Regions from separate parts of the Sediminibacillus dalangtanensis genome, predicted to be linked through region 4. Evidence: riboswitches for the same ligand, from Rfam matches in the RefSeq annotation. Region 4 holds a riboswitch; each other region holds the start of a gene.
The links. Region 4 has a riboswitch for S-adenosylmethionine ahead of metK (methionine adenosyltransferase). Riboswitches for the same ligand answer to the same signal wherever they lie in the genome.
Positions count from the first base shown of each region.

Region 1: linked by a shared signal. The riboswitch ahead of ERJ70_RS07295 (SDR family NAD(P)-dependent oxidoreductase) and the one ahead of metK (methionine adenosyltransferase) in region 4 are both predicted to bind S-adenosylmethionine.
Region 2: linked by a shared signal. The riboswitch ahead of ERJ70_RS06520 (5-methyltetrahydropteroyltriglutamate--homocysteine S-methyltransferase) and the one ahead of metK (methionine adenosyltransferase) in region 4 are both predicted to bind S-adenosylmethionine.
Region 3: linked by a shared signal. The riboswitch ahead of ERJ70_RS01105 (iron-containing alcohol dehydrogenase family protein) and the one ahead of metK (methionine adenosyltransferase) in region 4 are both predicted to bind S-adenosylmethionine.

Region 1 covers NZ_CP046956.1:1,425,417-1,430,105, reverse strand. Annotated here, with positions in the region: gene ERJ70_RS07300 (Na+/H+ antiporter NhaC family protein) at 1-598, opposite strand, end outside; gene ERJ70_RS07295 (SDR family NAD(P)-dependent oxidoreductase) at 1,185-1,937, opposite strand; SAM riboswitch class I at 2,022-2,118, opposite strand; gene ERJ70_RS07290 (Na+/H+ antiporter NhaC family protein) at 2,288-3,703, shown strand; gene ERJ70_RS07285 (VOC family protein) at 3,840-4,607, opposite strand; gene ERJ70_RS07280 (GyrI-like domain-containing protein) at 4,668-4,689, opposite strand, start outside.
Region 2 covers NZ_CP046956.1:1,274,272-1,278,960, reverse strand. Annotated here, with positions in the region: gene ERJ70_RS06525 (alpha/beta hydrolase) at 1-609, opposite strand, end outside; SAM riboswitch class I at 777-881, shown strand; gene ERJ70_RS06520 (5-methyltetrahydropteroyltriglutamate--homocysteine S-methyltransferase) at 1,249-2,379, shown strand; gene ERJ70_RS06515 (heavy metal translocating P-type ATPase) at 2,397-4,322, opposite strand.
Region 3 covers NZ_CP046956.1:193,909-198,597, forward strand. Annotated here, with positions in the region: gene ERJ70_RS01100 (carbon-nitrogen family hydrolase) at 1-344, opposite strand, end outside; gene ERJ70_RS01105 (iron-containing alcohol dehydrogenase family protein) at 376-1,464, opposite strand; SAM riboswitch class I at 1,557-1,658, opposite strand; gene ERJ70_RS01110 (family 43 glycosylhydrolase) at 1,890-3,050, shown strand; gene ERJ70_RS01115 (arabinan endo-1,5-alpha-L-arabinosidase) at 3,066-4,136, shown strand; gene ERJ70_RS01120 (ABC transporter substrate-binding protein) at 4,391-4,689, shown strand, end outside.
Region 4 covers NZ_CP046956.1:2,618,364-2,623,052, forward strand. Annotated here, with positions in the region: gene ERJ70_RS13145 (LCP family glycopolymer transferase) at 79-957, opposite strand; gene ERJ70_RS13150 (sigma-70 family RNA polymerase sigma factor) at 941-1,474, opposite strand; gene ERJ70_RS13155 (hypothetical protein) at 1,596-1,856, opposite strand; gene metK (methionine adenosyltransferase) at 1,898-3,097, opposite strand; SAM riboswitch class I at 3,310-3,415, opposite strand; gene ERJ70_RS13165 (thiol-disulfide oxidoreductase DCC family protein) at 3,498-3,884, opposite strand; gene pckA (phosphoenolpyruvate carboxykinase (ATP)) at 4,060-4,689, shown strand, end outside.

The sequences.
Region 1 (4,689 bases), 1.2 Mb from region 4:
GAACGATAAAGAAATTTGATTTGAATTTGTCCTTCATGTTGGTCTCCTGCGTTCTAACTGCTGCAATGGTTGTGTCTGAAATCATCGATAAGTTATCACCAAACATGGCACCACCGATGACTGCACCGACGGCCATTGCAGTATCGATGCCAGTCTGTTGCGCGACACCCACAGCTATAGGTACGATCGCGACAGTTGTCCCAGTGGATGTTCCCATTGATATAGAGATAAAACAACTGACTACAAACAAACCGACCATCAGCAAATTCGCCGGTAATATCGAGGTGCCCAAACTGACAATAGAGTCAACTCCACCTGTAGCTTCTGCCACGGAAGCAAAGGCACCGGCCAATATAAAAATAAGTGCCATCAGAATAATATTATGGTCGCCTCCACCCCTGCAAAACACTTCGACTTTCTTGGCAAAGCTTTCTTTACGGTTCATAGTCAGCGAAAACAAGCCGGCAATCAAAATCGCCACCACTACTGGCATACTGCTGAAATCCTTTGTAATTAATGCTGTGCCGAGGAATAACAATACAAACACAAGAAACGGCAGCAATGCATAAGGATTCCCCTCTATTTTTCCCTTTTTCATTTTCTCGTCTCCTCCCGTTCGAAATAACTATTTTTTTAGACTGCTGCACCTTACCCAATAGGTGAGCGGTGGATAAAAACTGCGCATTAATGAAGTTGAGTGAAAGTCCAGTGCTGCGGACAACCCTCCTTTCCGGGGGCAGCACCTCAGCTAGGATTCTACTTGAATATGCCACTTTGCCCCTTGGGTCGAGGAAACCCGCCACAGAGCTTAACCGGAAGACGCAGACCCAGCCGTCGGGGTCTTCGGAAGCTGCTCTTCCCCCAGGAGTGTCGCATTTTCCGCCGCTTAAGATAGATTTCTGAATTATAGGTGAAAAAGCACTAAAATAGAGCTAACATGTGGTATCCCCCTAACCAAAATTCAGAAATCCCCTACCAGCGGAGGAAATACCTGTAGACTCCTGCGGGAGCAAAGGCCTCGGTGAGATCCCGCAGAGCGTTAGCTTGAGGAAGCTCACCAGCTGCCCGCGGAAAGCGTAAGGTATTTCCGTAGCGCTGGACTACGTCACTACTATAAAAAGGCCCAAGGACTACAAAGGAAGTTACTGCGCAGTTTATACCTTTTTCTCAGACAAAAAGCATTCTTAATTCATGGTCATTCCGCCTGTAACATTGATACTTTCACCGGTAATATAGTCCGCTGCATTTGATGCCAGGAATAATACGGTGTCTGCTACATCCTCTGGAGACCCGGTTCTTCCCAAAGGGACTTGGGAATGGTCTTCTGCCTCGATCGCAGCTGCTTCCACACCGCGTAGTTCGCCTCCCCAGACCCGTTCTGTACGTTTCATTTCGGTTTCAATAATGCCTGGACACACGGCATTCACCAGGATATTGTCGGCTGCCAGTTCTAAAGCCATAACTTTTGTCAATCCAAGGACAGCATGCTTAGAAGCAACATAACTTCCCATGTACCGATAACCGTTTTTCCCTGCTTGAGAGGATATGTTGATGATTTTGCCGCCATTCCCCGCTGTTTTCATCTGTTTCGCAGCATATTTACTGGCAAGGAAAACCCCTTTCGCATTCACATCCATGACCGAATCCCAATCTTCTTCCTCCATTTCCACTACTTCTGCCATCGTGGATATTCCGGCATTATTCACCAAAATGTCGATTGTACCGAACCTATTGGTGACGGATTGGAAAAACTGCTCCACAGCTCTCCTGTCCGTCACATCAACAGCAAATTGAAGAGTTTGAAGCTTGTCAGCGTGTATTCCTTTATCGGCAACAATCACCGTGGACCCAGCCTCTTCCAGCTTTTTGACAATCTCTTTGCCGATTCCTCTGGCACCGCCGGTCACTACGGCTATTTTTCCATTCAATGTTCTCACTCAACTTCCCCCTTTCCTTGTTGGCCAAGACGGCATTCATATCACACAAAAAAACCTTCCGAGAAAGATGGAAGGTTCTGCTAACTCTTATCTCTCAAGCATGCTGGATGTAGCACCTTTCTGTGTACAGAGGTTGCTGAAGTATCATCGGGCCAGTTCCCTAAACTTCTCTTGATAAGAATATACAATTGTATAAAACATCTTAATTGCAACTATTCCTAGTTGTCAAGTAAGAATAATTATCCCCTCCTTTTTTTTACACCGCCTAAACCTTGGCTTGGAGATACAGATGGACAGGTATTGTACGTCTTTATATGGGAATCCTAAGGATCACGTAAGGAGGGATCCAATTGTCAGTCGAGTGGCTTTCCATCGTACCGTTTTCTATCGTTATCGCCCTGTCCATTTGGTTGAAAAGAATTTTACCTGGTCTTGTTCTTGGTGTCCTGGCAGGTTCTATCCTTTTAAAAGCAGGATGGTTAAGTGCGTCCGATCAAGCTGTCACTTATATGGTCGAAACGTTGTCAGACGAAACCAACATTAAAATTATCGGATTCTTATATTTGTTCGGTGGACTGGTCGGAATGATGACGATATCTGGCGGAATCAAAGGATTCTCAGAATGGATAGGGGGGAAAATCCATTCTCAGCGGAGTCTTTTAGGTCTTATCTGGTTGACCCTGCCTTTTACTTTTATGATGCCGATGTTCCGGATTATGATGATTGGTCCTGTTGTTAAATCATTGTTGGGCAAATGGAGCATTTCCAGACAAAAGGTCGGATTTACGATGGATGTTTCTACTTCATCCGTCATTGTCCTTTTGCCTGTCGCAACCGCTTTTGTCGGTTTTATGGTCTCACTTGTTGAGAACGGGATTCATAAAAATGGTTTGGAAATGAGTGCTTATAGCGTATTTTTGATGAGTATCCCATTTAATTTTTTTGCCATCATCATGCTTCTGTTCGGTCTTGCTCGTACGTTTTGGACATCTAAAGCCATTGAAAAAGAACCACACAAAGATGAAGGTGACGAAGATCATCCTTTTCACCGTTCCAGCATTGATAAAGAATTATCATTGGTGAAAGCCCAGCCTTGGAATCTCATCGTCCCATTATTTCTGCTTTTGGGTTTGTCATTGTATTTGCTTTGGCAAGATGGCCGCGCAAAAGGGGCGATAACGGTATTCGATGCGTTTACGCAAGCCGATGCTACGTTCGTCATGCTGCTGGCCGTATTCTTAACCTTGACGGTTACGTTCCTTTTCTATGCGATTCGCAAATTGCCGTTAAATGAATTGCTGTATCATTTCGTGGATGGCGGAAACCAAATGATGCAGGCAATTATTCTGCTGATCCTTGTTTGGGCATTATCACTGAATGCGGAAGATTTAGGTTTTTCACAGTTCGTCAGTTCAACGCTGGGTAGTTTTCTTCCTGCATTTACGATTCCGGCTATTTTATTTGTTCTGGGATCGACTGTAGGTTACTTTATTGGTTCTTCCTGGGGGACGTGGGGGTTGTTTATGCCCTTAGGATTCTCCCTGGCTGCTGCCACCGATGCACCGATCATAATGACAGTAGGTGCAGTGTTCGCCAGCGGTTCATTTGGAGCCATGACTTCCCCGCTTGGAGATACAACGATTACTACAGCCTCCATTATGGAGCTGCCACTGGTTGAATATGCTTACTATAAGCTGAAATTTTGCGCTGCCGGTGCCGGAGTTGCTACACTGTGCTATCTTGCAGCAGGTTTTTTCTATGCCTGATAGGAAAATAAATAAAAACCCTGTAGATGAAGGCAAGAAACCTTCGATTCTGAATTTGCCTTGAATATCTTCAAAAGGAAGGAAAGGGAAGATGGAAAACGAAAACTTCTTCTCACTGACATCTTCCCCACCATTCTCAAGTACAAATCATGACCGAATTTTCCTCGGCGTCTTTGATGATAAAGTAGTGATCATGTTGAACATTTCTTACAACCTCCACGTCGCTTTTCCGAACATAGGAAAAAGCCTCTTTAATATCCTTCGCCTTTAACATAAAACCAGGAAAGGAAGTTAAGTCCTGATTGTTGCGGTTGTCATCGAGCAGTATTCCAGTTCCTCCATCATAGTCGAATGAGTAAACGGGGCCGCCATCCTGCCGATCTTTTCTTATCGGAAAACCGAGCAACTTGCTATACCATTCTGTCGCCCTTTCCAAATCATGAACCGGAATGATTATATTACTTAAATGGTTTGTGATCGGATGGGAAGTATCGTTCTGCTTAATTGGAGCTGGATTAATCCATTCCGATTCAAGGATCATCAAGCTATTGCCTTCCGAATCCTGTATGTTAAAGTAAGCCAAGCCGGGATGTGGACGCTTTAAATCAAGTGTGATTGGTATTCTTGCTTCCCGTACCACTTTGTAAGTTGTTTCGATATCCTTTGTCTTCAGCTGACAGATTGGATACCTTTTATTAACGCTAGGTATGTTGCGATGGTCATCAAGCGTAAGATTGATGTTATTATCCAGATCGAATACATAGAACGGGATGTCTTTATCAATTGTGACATCCATATTCAACAACGCCCCATACCAGGCGACCATTTTCTTTAAGTTGTCCACGTGAAGCAATGCACCACCCACCCTGCTGATAATCGGTTGATTGATTGTTCTTCCGTTCACTTTGATACTTCCTTCCTTTTCAATACGTAAGTAACTCCTATCAATACTATATAAGAAACGTCATGCCTTTTTCTCATCTCGA
Region 2 (4,689 bases), 1.3 Mb from region 4:
TACATCCGTATATCCACTATCCGCAATAATTCCTTTTACTTGAGAAGGCAAATCTTCTCCGCTGGTCATCAATACTAATGCGGCTCCCATTGAATTACCATGCAAAAAGATGCTATCCATTCGATAATCATCGATTAACCGTTTTATCCATCCTTGGTAATCCAGGCGATCGTGCCAGCCATAACCGATATAATCCCCTTCGCTCTCCCCATGGCCACGTGCATCCGGCATAAGAATCGAAAATCCATGATCATAATAAAATTTGGCTAGGTCACCCATTTGCTGCCCATAACCTCGATAGCCATGTGCCAGTATAACTGCTTTCCCGGACTCTTGCGGATTTTGCAAATAATGAGCCTTTAGGTTCAATCCATCATAGGATGTCATTTCCAATTCTTTGAGTTTCTTAGCGGCAAACCAGTCCTGCGCTTCTGCCAACAATTTACGGTCTGCCTCGCTACTCGGCAACACCGGTGGCTCTTCGCTATAAAGTTCGACTTGTTCCCCCCGATTGACTCCCTGGTTATAAAAATAATTACTTCCACCCAGAAGCGCAACTGTTAGCAGAACCACAATGCCACCGGTAATCCAACCTATTCTCTTTTTCATTCCATCCCCTCTTATAAATCTATTTAACTATCTTTTTATCATTATAGCGGAAATAAATTGGAAGCGCATTCATTTTATTGCAGCAATGAAAATTTGAAAAATTCTGTTGTGTTTCTTTTTCATTTAGTGTATGGTTAATGACAATTAATCATGCAAATTGAATAAAGCGCTTATCAAGAGAGGTTGAGGGACTGGCCCGAAGACACCTCAGCAACCAGCCAAATTCGGCATGGTGCTAAATCCAGTAGACATATGTGTCTAGCAGATAAGAAGAACGTGGATTAAAAGAGCCTTCTTCTTAGAAGACTCTTTTTTGTTTTTTTGGCTTGCACTTTTAAGTGGAGGAAAACCGGTAAAAGTGATTTCCAGCTTTCCTTTACAAGTTGGGTGCTAGTATCATGCTGTGGAAATACCTGCGATGATAGTCTGCGTACTGTTTTCCAACTATGGGAAAAGGATGCATAGTGTTTCTTGAAACAGGCGCCTCCAACAAACAAATAACTATTGTGCTGGAGCGATTGGTTAACCTTGTTCAAACAGAAGGAAATCAAGCACAATCCCAATCTACGTTACTATCTTTATGCAAAAGCACCATCATTAGGAACCAACATTAACTCACTAGTTGAAAGGAAGATTCTTATGGAAAAAAATCAATTTGACCAACCTGTAAACGTGCTTCCTACCCCACCGTTTAAGGGAGATCATGTCGGCAGCTTGCTGCGTCCGGAAAGGCTTAAACAGGCACGTTTGCAACGGCAAAATGGAGAAATAACAGCAGAACAACTTCGAAACGTGGAAGACGAGGAGATTATCCGGGCAGTGGAAAAACAAAAACAGGCGGGTCTTCAGGCTGTGACAGACGGAGAATTCCGCCGTTCCTGGTGGCACTTCGACTTTCTGGAGCAACTTGATGGCGTAGAAGCTTACGTACCGGAAAGCGGTATTCAATTCCATGGTACAAAAACGAAAGCACGCGGAATTAAAATCACAGGAAAAGTCAATTTCAGCGAGCATCCAATGGTGGAAGATTATAAATTTTTACATAACATAGCCGGAGACCATACCGCCAAAATGACGATACCGAGTCCCAACATGTTGTATTTCCGCGGAAAACTGGAATACTCTCCTTATGAAGACCAGGAAGTCTTTTTCGCTGACTTAACCACTGCGTACAAAAAAGCGATCCAAACTTTTTATGATGCCGGCTGTCGCTATTTACAACTCGATGACACATCCTGGTCGTTGTTCTTCTCGGAAGACGGACGTGCGCGGATACGTGAAAATGGACAGGACCCAGACGAACTCAGCCGCTTTTTTGCCCGATGTATCAACGAATCTATTGCCGATAAACCAGATGACCTGATCATTACCATGCACATTTGCCGGGGAAACTATCAGTCCACCTGGGCCGCTTCTGGTGGTTATGACGCTGTTTCTGAAGTGATTTTCGGCGGTTTGGATGTAGACGGTCTATTTCTTGAATATGACGACGATCGTTCCGGTGGATTCGAGCCACTACGTTTTGTCAATCGTTCAGATTTGCAAATTGTTTTAGGACTGGTCACCTCCAAACACGGTAATTTAGAGGACAAACAGTTGATCAAGAAACGCATCGAACAAGCTGCGGAATATGTAGACAAAAATCAGCTATGCTTGAGCCCGCAATGCGGTTTTGCCTCAACAGAAGAAGGAAACCTGCTGACAGAAGAAGAACAGTGGGCGAAATTAAAGCACATTATAAACATTGCGGATGAAGTCTGGCATAGCTGACAATCGGAGACTGCCAGCTAGCGCAAAAGCCGCAGCCCATTTAAAATAACCAGAATCGTACTGCCTTCATGGCCGATTACTCCTAATGGCAAATCGAGAAGCTGCAGAAAATTGGTCATGATCAATAACAGAATGACAGCAACAGAAAAGAAAACATTTTGTTTAACGATCCTGTTCATTCGCCGAGAAAGCGATACAGCGTCGGCGATCTTGCTTAAGTCATTTTTCATCAAGACGATATCTGCTGTTTCCAGTGCCACATCGGTACCTGCCCCCATGGCTATTCCCACATTAGCCGTGGCCAGGGCGGGTGCATCATTGATGCCGTCACCGACCATGCCGACCGTTCCATACTGATCTTTCAATCGGTCGATATAAGTTAACTTCTCATCAGGCAGACACGCTGCCTTAAAATCATCGATTCCACATTCCGCTGCTATTGCTGCAGCAGTTTTTTCGTTGTCCCCGGTCAGCATAACGGTCGTAATGCCATTTTTTTGCAATGTTTTTAATGCCGCAGCCGTTTCCGGTCTAACCGTGTCTTTGAGGGCTATCACTGCAGCGATCCCCCTCTCGTCGGCAGCAAAAACAACCGTCTTTCCCTCTGCAGCCAACCGACCGGCAATTCCTCCTTGAAATTCGGCTGCCTCTTCGCTTCCGACAAATTCAGCACTGCCTATTTTCCAACTCGATTCTCCCAATACTGCCTTAATCCCGTGGCCGCGTTCCTCGATTACTTGTTCAGGTAAAGACTTCGGGAAGTATTTTTGTGATTCTGCATATCGTACAATCGATTGAGCCAAGGGATGATTGGAGTTCGCTTCTATCGCCCGGATATTTTCTAAAATACTCACATCGTCATCACGGAAATAAGCATCGGTAACGTGAGGATGCCCTACTGTCAGCGTACCTGTCTTATCGAAGGCTACAACCTTGATTCGGGACAGTTTTTCCAGATGGATTCCGCCTTTAAACAGAATACCGCTTCGGGCACCTTTGGAAATCGATGATAGCATCGCCGGCATGATGGAAGCGACCAATGCACACGGTGAAGCTACCACCAGGAGCACCATGGCACGATAAATCGTTTCCTGCCAGCTCCAAGCAATTACAAAAGGGGGAATCACCATCATCAATAGAACAGCAAGCAAGACTACGTTCACATAAGAACCTTCAAATCGTTCGATAAAAAGCTGGGATGGTGACTTTTCACTCTGAGCAGATTGGACTAGATAGATGATTTTTTGGAACAGTGTCTCATCAGCAGGTTTGCTGACTTCAACAGTAATGGCGCCATTCAGATTGATTGTACCGGCAAATACGTTGTCACCTTTCTGTTTTTCCACCGGAAATGCTTCACCAGTTATCGCTGACTCATCCAACGAAGTGCTTCCTCTGCTTATCTGTCCATCTGCAGGTACGCTTTCTCCTGCTTTAATGAAAACAAGATCACCCACCGCCAATTCCGAAACCGCTACTGCCATTTCTTTTCCGTTTACAAGCCGCACCGCTGTTTGCGGCTGCAAATCCATTAAGCCGGAAAGCTCCTTTTGACTTTTATTCATCGTATAAGTCTCCAGAGCCCCGCTTAAAGCAAAGATAAAAATCAAAATGGCTCCTTCTGTCCAGTAACCTATTGCCGCTGAGCCTATTGCAGCAAATACCATCAGCATTTCGACATTCAGTTTCCTGTCCTGAATGGTTTCGATTATGCCTTCCTTCGCTTTTGCAAATCCGCCGATCAAAAACGCTGCAAGATGCAGAAAAATGTACAATGGCTCCGTTATTTTATCCTCCATCGACCAGGCCGTCAACACGAGCAGGCCACTGATGATAGCCGCTATAAGTTCACCGTGCAATATCATTCCATCAACTAATTTGCTGATGGGAGTGCATGCTGTTTTTTCCTTTGCAGTTCCCGCATCAACGACTTCGGAGCTCATCTCCAACACTTCCTCTCATTCTTAATAAATCTTATCACATTATAATAATTATTATTTAACTTTAATTATAAATAATTCCGAGAGGAAATCAAGCCTAAACTACCATTATTTTAAAATCGGGAGCAACACGTTCTGTCTGTTAATCACAACTGCTTGTTTACTCCCTATTTTATTTAGATTAATTGGATAGAGTTCGGGCTTTACAATTCACTATTTCATCTAAAAAAGAAAAAAAACCGCCTGCAGCATTTTTGCTGCAGACAGCTTAACACGGCGAATTTTTCCTAAAGCGAAAAATCCACCGACAAATTATTTCTCTTGGCAATATCGCATTCTATGTACTGGCTGATCCGTCTCCCGCTTTCAA
Region 3 (4,689 bases), 1.7 Mb from region 4:
TGCGCTTTGCTATATTGCTTGATAATATCCCCTGTCCGGGCAACTACTAGCAAGGTGTTGCTTGTCGCTTCGTCCACTCGATTGGCTACCGAGCCTGCTATCATATTAATGTCCAGTTCCTTTGCCAATCTGCTCAGAAATGCAATCGTCACATTGGCATCTTCATCAGCGATTTCATCGAGGCGTGTCAAGTCATATCCAGTTGTCCAAAGCTCCGGCAGCAGAATGGTATCTGGTGCTCTTTTCTCCACCGCTTCTCTAATTAGTTCTTCCGCATGCCGGAAATTGGTTTGCGGATCACCGAAAGCGATGTCCATTTGGATTAGTGCGTAGGTCTGCTTCATGAATGGTCCGGTCCCCTTTCCTTATTGCCGATTACGGAGCCGCATTCTCCAGCCACTGTTCCAGCTGTTGAATGCCGTCTGCCACCTGATGTGTTTCCGTTATATTCATCAAATGAATCGACTCTCCCGGCGCTGTCGCGGCAGCGGCAATCGTTTCTATTGCACCCTTCCGTTCCGGTTCAATGCCTAAATCGGACAAGCTTGTTGGCAGCCCCAGCTCCCGATAATGCGGAAGCAGTCTGTTGATTTCATCCGGTCGCCCTTCTAACGCTAATTGAACCAAAATACCATAGGCAACTTTGTCTCCGTGCAGAATCGAATGGGTTTCCGGCAAGTGGGTTAATCCATTGTGAATGGAATGGGCCCCTGAAATGCGTCCGTATTGATCCCCGAAACCTCCCACCATTCCTCCGGCCATAATGATGGTTTCAACCGTCCGTTTAAATGAATCAGTGACCGAACCGGCTTTGAGTGCCTTCAGTGCTTCCGTGCCTTCTGTAAGCAAAGTATCCCGACAAAGGCGGGCAGCCTGCAACGCGATTTCTAAGGGAATCGCTTTTGTCGGAAGATCGCGTGTTAGTACGTCAGCCTCATACCATTTGGCGATAGTATCCCCGATTCCTGCACGTAAAAAGGAAGATGGCGACTCGATCAGTATGTTCGGCTCCACGAGCACCATCCAGGTGCTTCGAGGAAAAACAATGTATTCTTCGAAGTTCCCCTCCTGGTCATAAAATACGCTAAGCGGTGTCCAGGCTGCACAGTTCGAGGCCAAGGTCGGGATCAAAATCACTGGCAGTCCTGTTTGATTTCCGGCTGCTTTTGCCAAATCCAGAACTTTCCCCCCGCCTACTCCGATAATGAACTCGGAATTTTCCTTAAGAGCTGTTTTGCCAATCCGGCCGGCTTCTTCATGGGTGCATTCATGATGATAAGATAGGTAGGTCAGCGGCACTCCGGGATCGACAAAGTGACGCTTCGCTGCTTCCCATGATTTCACGCCATGCAGCAGCAGCCCGCGGGAAAATCGTTGTTCCGCAATTTTTTTAGGAAGTAATTCCAATACCCCTTGATAACAATGATAGATGGCAGGAGCACCTTGCACTTGGATTGAACTCAATGTAAGCACCTCGCTTTCTATTAATATAACAATAATCCATCTCCATATAAAAACCTCTTCCACAAAAGGAAGAGGTTGCGTGCCGGCTCTTCCTCTTATCTTGCAGCAGTGCTGCAGGATTTAGCACCGTGTGAGTCTATTCACCGGTTGCCGGGCTTCGCAGGGCCATTCCCTCCACCTTCTCTTGATAAGAGTATAAGATTCTCTATAGATGCTTGCATTATCCCACCACGAGTACATCCTGTCAAGAAAGGCTGTTGTTCCTGCTCTATTGTAATGCCTGTAAAGTTCTAGCCAGAAGACTGTAAGAGTTGGCATCATTTCTACTTGTAATACGTAAGTACGTATAAATGTATATTAACTAAAATATCATAGTTGTACGTATGAATAACCGAGTGTATAATGGAAAAAGAAGGAGGGAGAAAATGAAAAATCCAACAGTGGAATCGTTTACAGTTGAAACGAAAACAGGAATGGAACCGGTTTTACCCGGAACAGTGAAATTGGAGATGGAAGGAGGAGTAACCGGGGATTTTTGTGTACAGTGGGAGACGATAACTGAAGAAATGTATTCCACCCCAGGATGGCATACCATTCACGGAAAAATAGTTGAGTCATCGTTTGTCAACCCATTGATTGAACAACGAGCAGACCCTTATATACTTAAACATACAGATGGCTACTATTATTTTACCGGTTCCTATCCGCTTTATGATCGGATTGTTTTAAGAAGAGCAAAGACAATCGAAGGGCTTCGGACTGCGGAAGAAACAGTAATCTGGAGAAAACATGAAAGTGGGATAATGTCAGAGCATATTTGGGCTCCGGAAATACATTTCATTGATGGAAAATGGTATATGTATTTTGCAGCCGGTGATCAAGAGGATATATGGGCGATTCGTCCGTACGTTCTAGAGTGTTCAGACGCCAATCCATTAGAAGGTGAATGGGTCGAAAAAGGAGCAATAAACACCGATTTCCAAAGCTTTTCACTCGATGCTACAACTTTTGAGCATCACGGAGACCGCTATCTTGTTTGGGCGCAAAAGGTAAACAATGATACCATTTCCAACCTCTATATTGCGAAGATGAAAAATCCCTGGACTATCGTGGGACCGCAAGTCTTACTGGCCACACCGGAATTTGAATGGGAGCAACAAGGGTTTCATGTAAACGAAGGCCCTGCGTTTCTTGAACGGAATGGGAAAGTATTTATTGCCTATTCAGCAAGCGCTACAGATGACCGCTATGCGATGGGACTGCTTTCAGCAGAATCGGACAGTGACCTTCTTAAGAAAGAATCTTGGTATAAAGAAAAAGAGCCTGTTTTTCAATCATCAGAGGTAACCGGGGAATATGGACCAGGTCACAACAGTTTCGTTGTAGATGATAAGGGGATTGACTTCATTGTCTATCATGCTCGTCCATACAAGCACATCACTGGGAATCCTCTATATGACCATAATCGCCATGCAAGAGTACAACAGTTGTTTTGGGAAAAGGACGGGAAGCCTTATTTTGGGATTCCTGGCCAAAAAGTGACGTTGCCTACTGACACTGTGCAGGCCAGGCTTTACGTGAGATAAAAAGCAGGAGGTTACATGGTGAAAAAAAGAATCGTTTTATTCATGATGGCTTTGTTTGTTCTCGCGGCGTTTTCCTATGGAGTTGAAGATCAGAGCGATGGACAGGTTGTGGTGGCAAATGGAAAGCCGCCCGTTGGTAAAGTGCCGATGTCAGGAGATATTGGGGATTACGTCGAAGGGGTGGTCGATGACCCTGTTCATGATCCGGCTTTATTTAAAGATAACGGCACCTATTATGTCGCTTCCACGGGTATCGCCAGAACCCCGGACGACCCGGGCGGTATATATTTGCGAAAGTCGAACGGAACTATAGGCGGCCCCTGGGAAGCTATCGGAGAAGTACCAGCACCCGATTGGGTGCAGTCGTATGGAGTAAGTCATTTATGGGCACCTGACGTTGTGAAAAAGGGGAATACCTTTTATTTATATTATGCTGTTTCCACTTTTGGTACGAATCGTTCTGCAATAGGTGTTGCCACAACACGTACTCCTGAAGATCCTGAAAGCTGGATAGACAAGGGGCCGGTACTGACTTCTACTCCGGGGCAGGAGCAGTATAACGCGATTGACCCCATGGTATTTCATGACAACGGAAAGTGGTGGTTGGTGTTCGGTTCCCATTTCAGCGGTATCCATTTGCAAGAGTTGCAGAATATGACAACGCCGACAGGACCAGTATATACACTGGCAAGCAGAGCATCAACAACTGAACATAATGCCATTGAGGCACCAACTATTTTCAAAAAGGGCGATTACTATTACTTGGTTACCTCCTGGGATCGTTGCTGTGCAGGACTTAGCAGTACATACAAAATTGCTGTCGGACGATCCGAGTCGATTACAGGGCCATACGTTGATCAAAATGGTGTCCCTTTGATAGAAGGAGGAGGAGAAGTGATCCTGGGAAATCTGGACAACCAAATCGGTCCGGGCGGCCAGGACTTTCTGAAAGACAGAGGTATTGATTATATGGTTCATCATTACTATGACGGAAATGCTGGAGGAATTATCCGTATGCAGATATGGGGAGTTTCCTGGCGTGATGGATGGCCATATTTAGAAAAGAAGCCTTCGAAAAGCTCTTGAGAGAAAATTATACGTATAAGTTACCCAGAATATCGACCAAACTTATTGACGAGTTATTGGAAAGGTGCTAATATTCAGATAAACGAAGAATACTTGATGGAGTTGGGTGCCTCTGAAAGCTTGTAATAAAAGTAAAATGTATGCGTTATCATATTGTTCATACAAGTTAAGTCATTGGTAACGCAGCCAGTCATTTCAGCGATTTTTTATGTGTAGAAATGTAAGCGATTTAAAAAGGGGAAGGGGATAAAAAAATGGAAAAAAAGACTTTGTTATCCATCATTATTGGACTGATTGTTCTTTTACTCGCCGCGTGCGGTGGGGGAGGGGAAGAGGCCTCTGGAGAAGCGGAAGAGACAGAAGTGATAGGTGGTGATTTGGAAGGTGCTACAGAGTTGACCTATTGGACGTTTGTCGGTCAGCACGTTGACTTATTTAGGGATGCTGCGGAAAGATGGAATGAAGAAAATCCGGATAGGCCAATCAAACTTGTGGCAGAAACGTATCCTTATGACCAGATGCATAACAATCTTCTTCTTTCGCTACAATCAGG
Region 4 (4,689 bases):
TTGAAACAGAATGACAGCGGAAATTGAATTTCAGAACAGAGACCCATCCTATCTTTTCGATTTCTGGTTACTCGACCTTTAGTATCCGTTTCCAATATGCTGTTTTAGTTTAGTGGTCGTTGTTTCTATCGTATCTTGTTTAATCTTTATATAATAAATACCATTCATATGAGTTTCTTCTACACCATTCTCCAAGTCAACCACCTCTATTGGGTCCGTATTACTCTCTTCGATTTTGAAATGGGTGAGAACATCGCTCGGAATATTTGTTTCGCTTTCTTCAACGATCTTTTTTAGCTGCGAAAAGGTTAACTGTTCTTCCAGTAAATCTCCAAGCTGTATATGATTTGCCCTTCTTTCAGCCTCCGTTATTTCCAGTCCTCCATATATTTCTTCTTCTGAAAAAATGGAATAGTAATCAACAGATAAATCGAAAAGATTTGAGACTGTGGATGAGACAGCTTCAGGGGACGAATGAAAAGCATATGCGTGCATTAATTTATCCTCATGTTTTTTTTCTCCTGCAGCATTATATATTTCCACATAAGCATCTCTTGGAATCGGTACTAACTTTATGGTTTTCTCCGTACTGTTGTATGTTAATAAAATATGAACCGTCGTTCTCATATTATCATTCTCAGTTGAATCCTTTCCCATTAGTAAGACGGAAAATGAAGTACTTTCTTGCTCTTGCTCAGAGGCATGGTTTGAAAGTGGCTGTTTTATCCCGTCATTTTGATAAAATTTTGGTAAAAGAATCCCTATCAATAAAAGTACTGCAATGAAAGTGCCTAATATTGGACCGACAAAACGTTTACCAATGTAGAACAAAGAATCCCTTCGGTTACCTTTGTGTTTCCTATGGATTTTTCTAAGTGTTTCTATCCTGTCTTCTCTCGTAAACGTTAAATCATGATCATCTTCATATCTTGAAATTCGCTTAGTAAATTTCCCCATACACCTCAGCCTCCTCTAGTAAATTTTTCAGCCTTTGCTTTCCTCTCCTAAGTCTTGTTTTAACGGTGTTAAGATTCAAACCAGTTACTTCAGCTATTTCTGGGATGGATAAGTCTTTGTAATAATATAAATAAATAACTTCTCTGTAGCTTTCGGGCAAAGAGAACATAAGACTTTTCATCTCTTCAGATTCTGATTTTTTTATAACCTCATTTTCTGTTAAGGATGAAATAGATTTGATTGCATTCACAAACACACTTTTGGTTTTGACTTTCCGATAATGCCAACTCCTTAAATAATCCTTGCATTGATTGACGGTGATCCGGTATAACCATGTTTTGATGGTTGAATCATAACGAAATTTACCCAAGTTTTCATAACACTTAATGAAAGAATTTTGGACCATATCTTTAGCAGTTTCTTTATCTTTCACATAATTGAATGCTAATCTTACCAAATCATCCCCATGTTTTAACATTATCGCTTCTAAGAAATCTTCTTTTTCTCCTTTTTCCATAACTCCCCTCTTTTCCACCTTTCTTTGCTAACTCCACCTATAGACGATAGCCGAAATCGATTAGTTTCGGAATTAACCAGAAATTTTCTGCCTCTCCTCATCGGTAGAAAGGATTGTGGTATCAAAAATGCACAAACATCATACCCACCTCAATAAAGAAAAGCGCAAGCGCCTGTTCAAAGGAGTACAGGCTAAAGCCGCCACGTCCTGTGGCAACGCTTGCATGACCCACATCGTTTGGTCCTCCGACAAGCTTAAGCAAAGCACCTTGCCGGACCGGAATGTTTACCACCATTGATTCAAAAGAGAAATTGGTTACTTCACAGGTTAAAATAAAAATAAAAAAACCGAACGAGATCGAATAATTAAAATTTCGAATCATCGTTCGGTTTTTTACCCTTTTCAACTATGCTATTGTTACATTTACTGGTTCAAAAATTCATTCAAACTGTTTACCTTATCGGTCTTTTCCCAAGGAAATTCGATATCGGTTCTGCCAAAGTGTCCGTACGCAGCTGTGTTTTGATAAATAGGACGTTTCAAATCAAGCATCTTGATAATACCTGCTGGACGAAGGTCAAATAATTCCCTCACAGCTTTTACTAATTCATTTTCCGTTACTTTCCCTGTACCGAAGGTGTTAATCGATATGGATACTGGTTCTGCCACACCAATGGCGTAAGCAAGCTGGACTTCACAGGACTCGGCTAGTTCCGCTGCCACAATGTTTTTCGCAACATATCGTGCCGCATATGCAGCCGAGCGGTCCACTTTGGTGGCGTCCTTTCCGCTGAATGCGCCGCCTCCATGACGGGCGTATCCCCCGTAAGTATCAACAATGATTTTTCTTCCTGTCAAGCCGGCGTCCCCTTGTGGACCACCGATTACAAACCTGCCTGTTGGATTGATGAAATACTTTGTTTTCTCATCCAGAAACGCTTCCGGCACAATCGGCTTAATGACAAATTCTTTAATGTCCTGTTGAATTTGTTTGAGCTCGATTTCCGGATGATGCTGGGTGGAAATGACGATGGTATCCACTCTTACTGGTTTGTCATTTTCATCATATTCTACTGTCACCTGGGTTTTTCCATCCGGGCGCAAGTAAGGCAGAATGTTTTCCTTTCTGACATCTGACAGACGCTTACTTATTTTATGGGCGAGTGAAATAGGCAGCGGCATTAGCTCTGGCGTTTCATTATTTGCGTACCCGAACATCAGACCCTGGTCACCAGCACCGATTGCTTCGATTTCTTCATCGTAGCTTGTATCTTCGCGTGCTTCCAAAGCCTGATCCACGCCCCCCGCAATATCAGGGGACTGTTCATCGATCGCGGTCAGGACAGCGCAAGTTTCCGCATCAAAGCCATACTTCGCTCTCGTGTACCCAATATTTTTCACTGTCTTACGAACAATGCTTGGAATATCAACATAAGTAGTGGTAGTGATTTCCCCCGATACTAAAACCAGACCGGTAGTAACAGTTGTCTCGCATGCCACACGAGCATCTGGATCACTTGCCAAAATTTCATCTAAAATGGCGTCAGAAATCTGATCACAAATTTTATCGGGGTGTCCTTCTGTAACCGATTCTGAGGTGAATAATCGACGATTTGCAGTCATTCTGCTAAATCCTCCTTCATTTCATCAAATAATACGGAACCGCTCTTTCCTAGGTATGTTATTACAATTTCATTAAGCTGGTGAATTTCCATTCCCGTTAAACTGTTTTTTGTCATCTATACGAATAAAATCATGAGCGCATGGTATTTTACCTCTAATCAAACAAAAAACCTTTCCTTAATAAGGAGAAGGAAAGGAAAATGGCCTTTCTCATCTTATCGTCCAAGGTAAAACCTTGCATCAGGTTGGCACCTTTTCATCTGCATGATGGTTGCCGGGTTTCTTCGGGCCTGTCCCTCCGCCGTCTCTGGATAAGAGAGTATCCGTTCGCACTTTATCGTAACGAAACATGCCGGCAATGTCAATAAATTACCACCTTTTTGGTTGGAATTAACTTATGCTATTGAGGGAGTTTGCACACACCGTTGGTACACTTGTTTTTAAAAATACGATAACGGTTTTTGGCTATCAATCGGTACAGAGGGTCTCCTATCACTTCAGCATACGGCAGGTACATCAGGAATCCCAGCGGTGCAGTTAAAGGACAACGGACAAGCATAAATCGAACAGCTTGGTAACCTGTACTTATTTTCCCATCAGGCTTCACGAGATGGATTTCTCCCCTTATCACTTCCCGTTGTTTACTCGAAACGGTTTGCCTTTTTTCATATTCCTGTAGCGATAGCCATCGAAAAGCGCCAAACCAGTCCAGCAGCTTGATTACTTGTTTTGTCTGCCGGCACAAGTAACAATCGCCATCGTAGAGTACAATTGATTTACGTTCCATATTATCCCGCCTTTTTGAGCTTTTACTAGTCCCTTCCCTTTATTTTAACGAAAATAAAGCAATAGCGGAAATTTTAACGATCACCTTTCATTTTGTAAACCAGTATGTTATATATTAATCATTATGTTATACTATTCGTTATCAAGCTATCAATTTACACAAAGGAAGTGAGCAAGTGAACCCAACAAATGAAAGCGCTTCTAAATTGGGCAAAACGATCCTGCAGAACTGCCAATTCAATCTTTCTACAGAAGCACTGGTAGAAATCATCGAGAAACGCGGCGAAGGAACCATTACTGCCAATGGGGCCGTCAGCGTCACTACCGGAAAATATACCGGACGCTCTCCGAAAGACAAGTTCATTGTAAACGAAGGGGAAGCAGCTGAACAAGTTGACTGGGGTTCTATCAACAAGCCGATGGATAAAAACAGCTTTATCGCCTTGTATGAACGCGTCATGGAGCACCTTCGCTCCCAGGACACGCTTTTTCGCTTTACCGGCTGGGCAGGAGCTGATACAGACTACCGACTTCCGATTGAAGTCATCACCGAATTTGCCTGGCATAACTTGTTTGCCCGACAGCTTTTTATCCGGGAAGACAAAGAGACTGCCGGTAAACATAATGCGTTCACTGTCATTTCCGCTCCCACTTTCAAAGCAAATCCCAAAAGAGATAACACCAATTCAGAGGCTTTCATTATTATTTCTTTTGAAGAAAGAATCATCCTAATTGGCGGCACCGAATATGCAGGGGAAATTAAAAAAGCAGTTTTCTCCGTTATGAATTACTTATTGCCACAACAG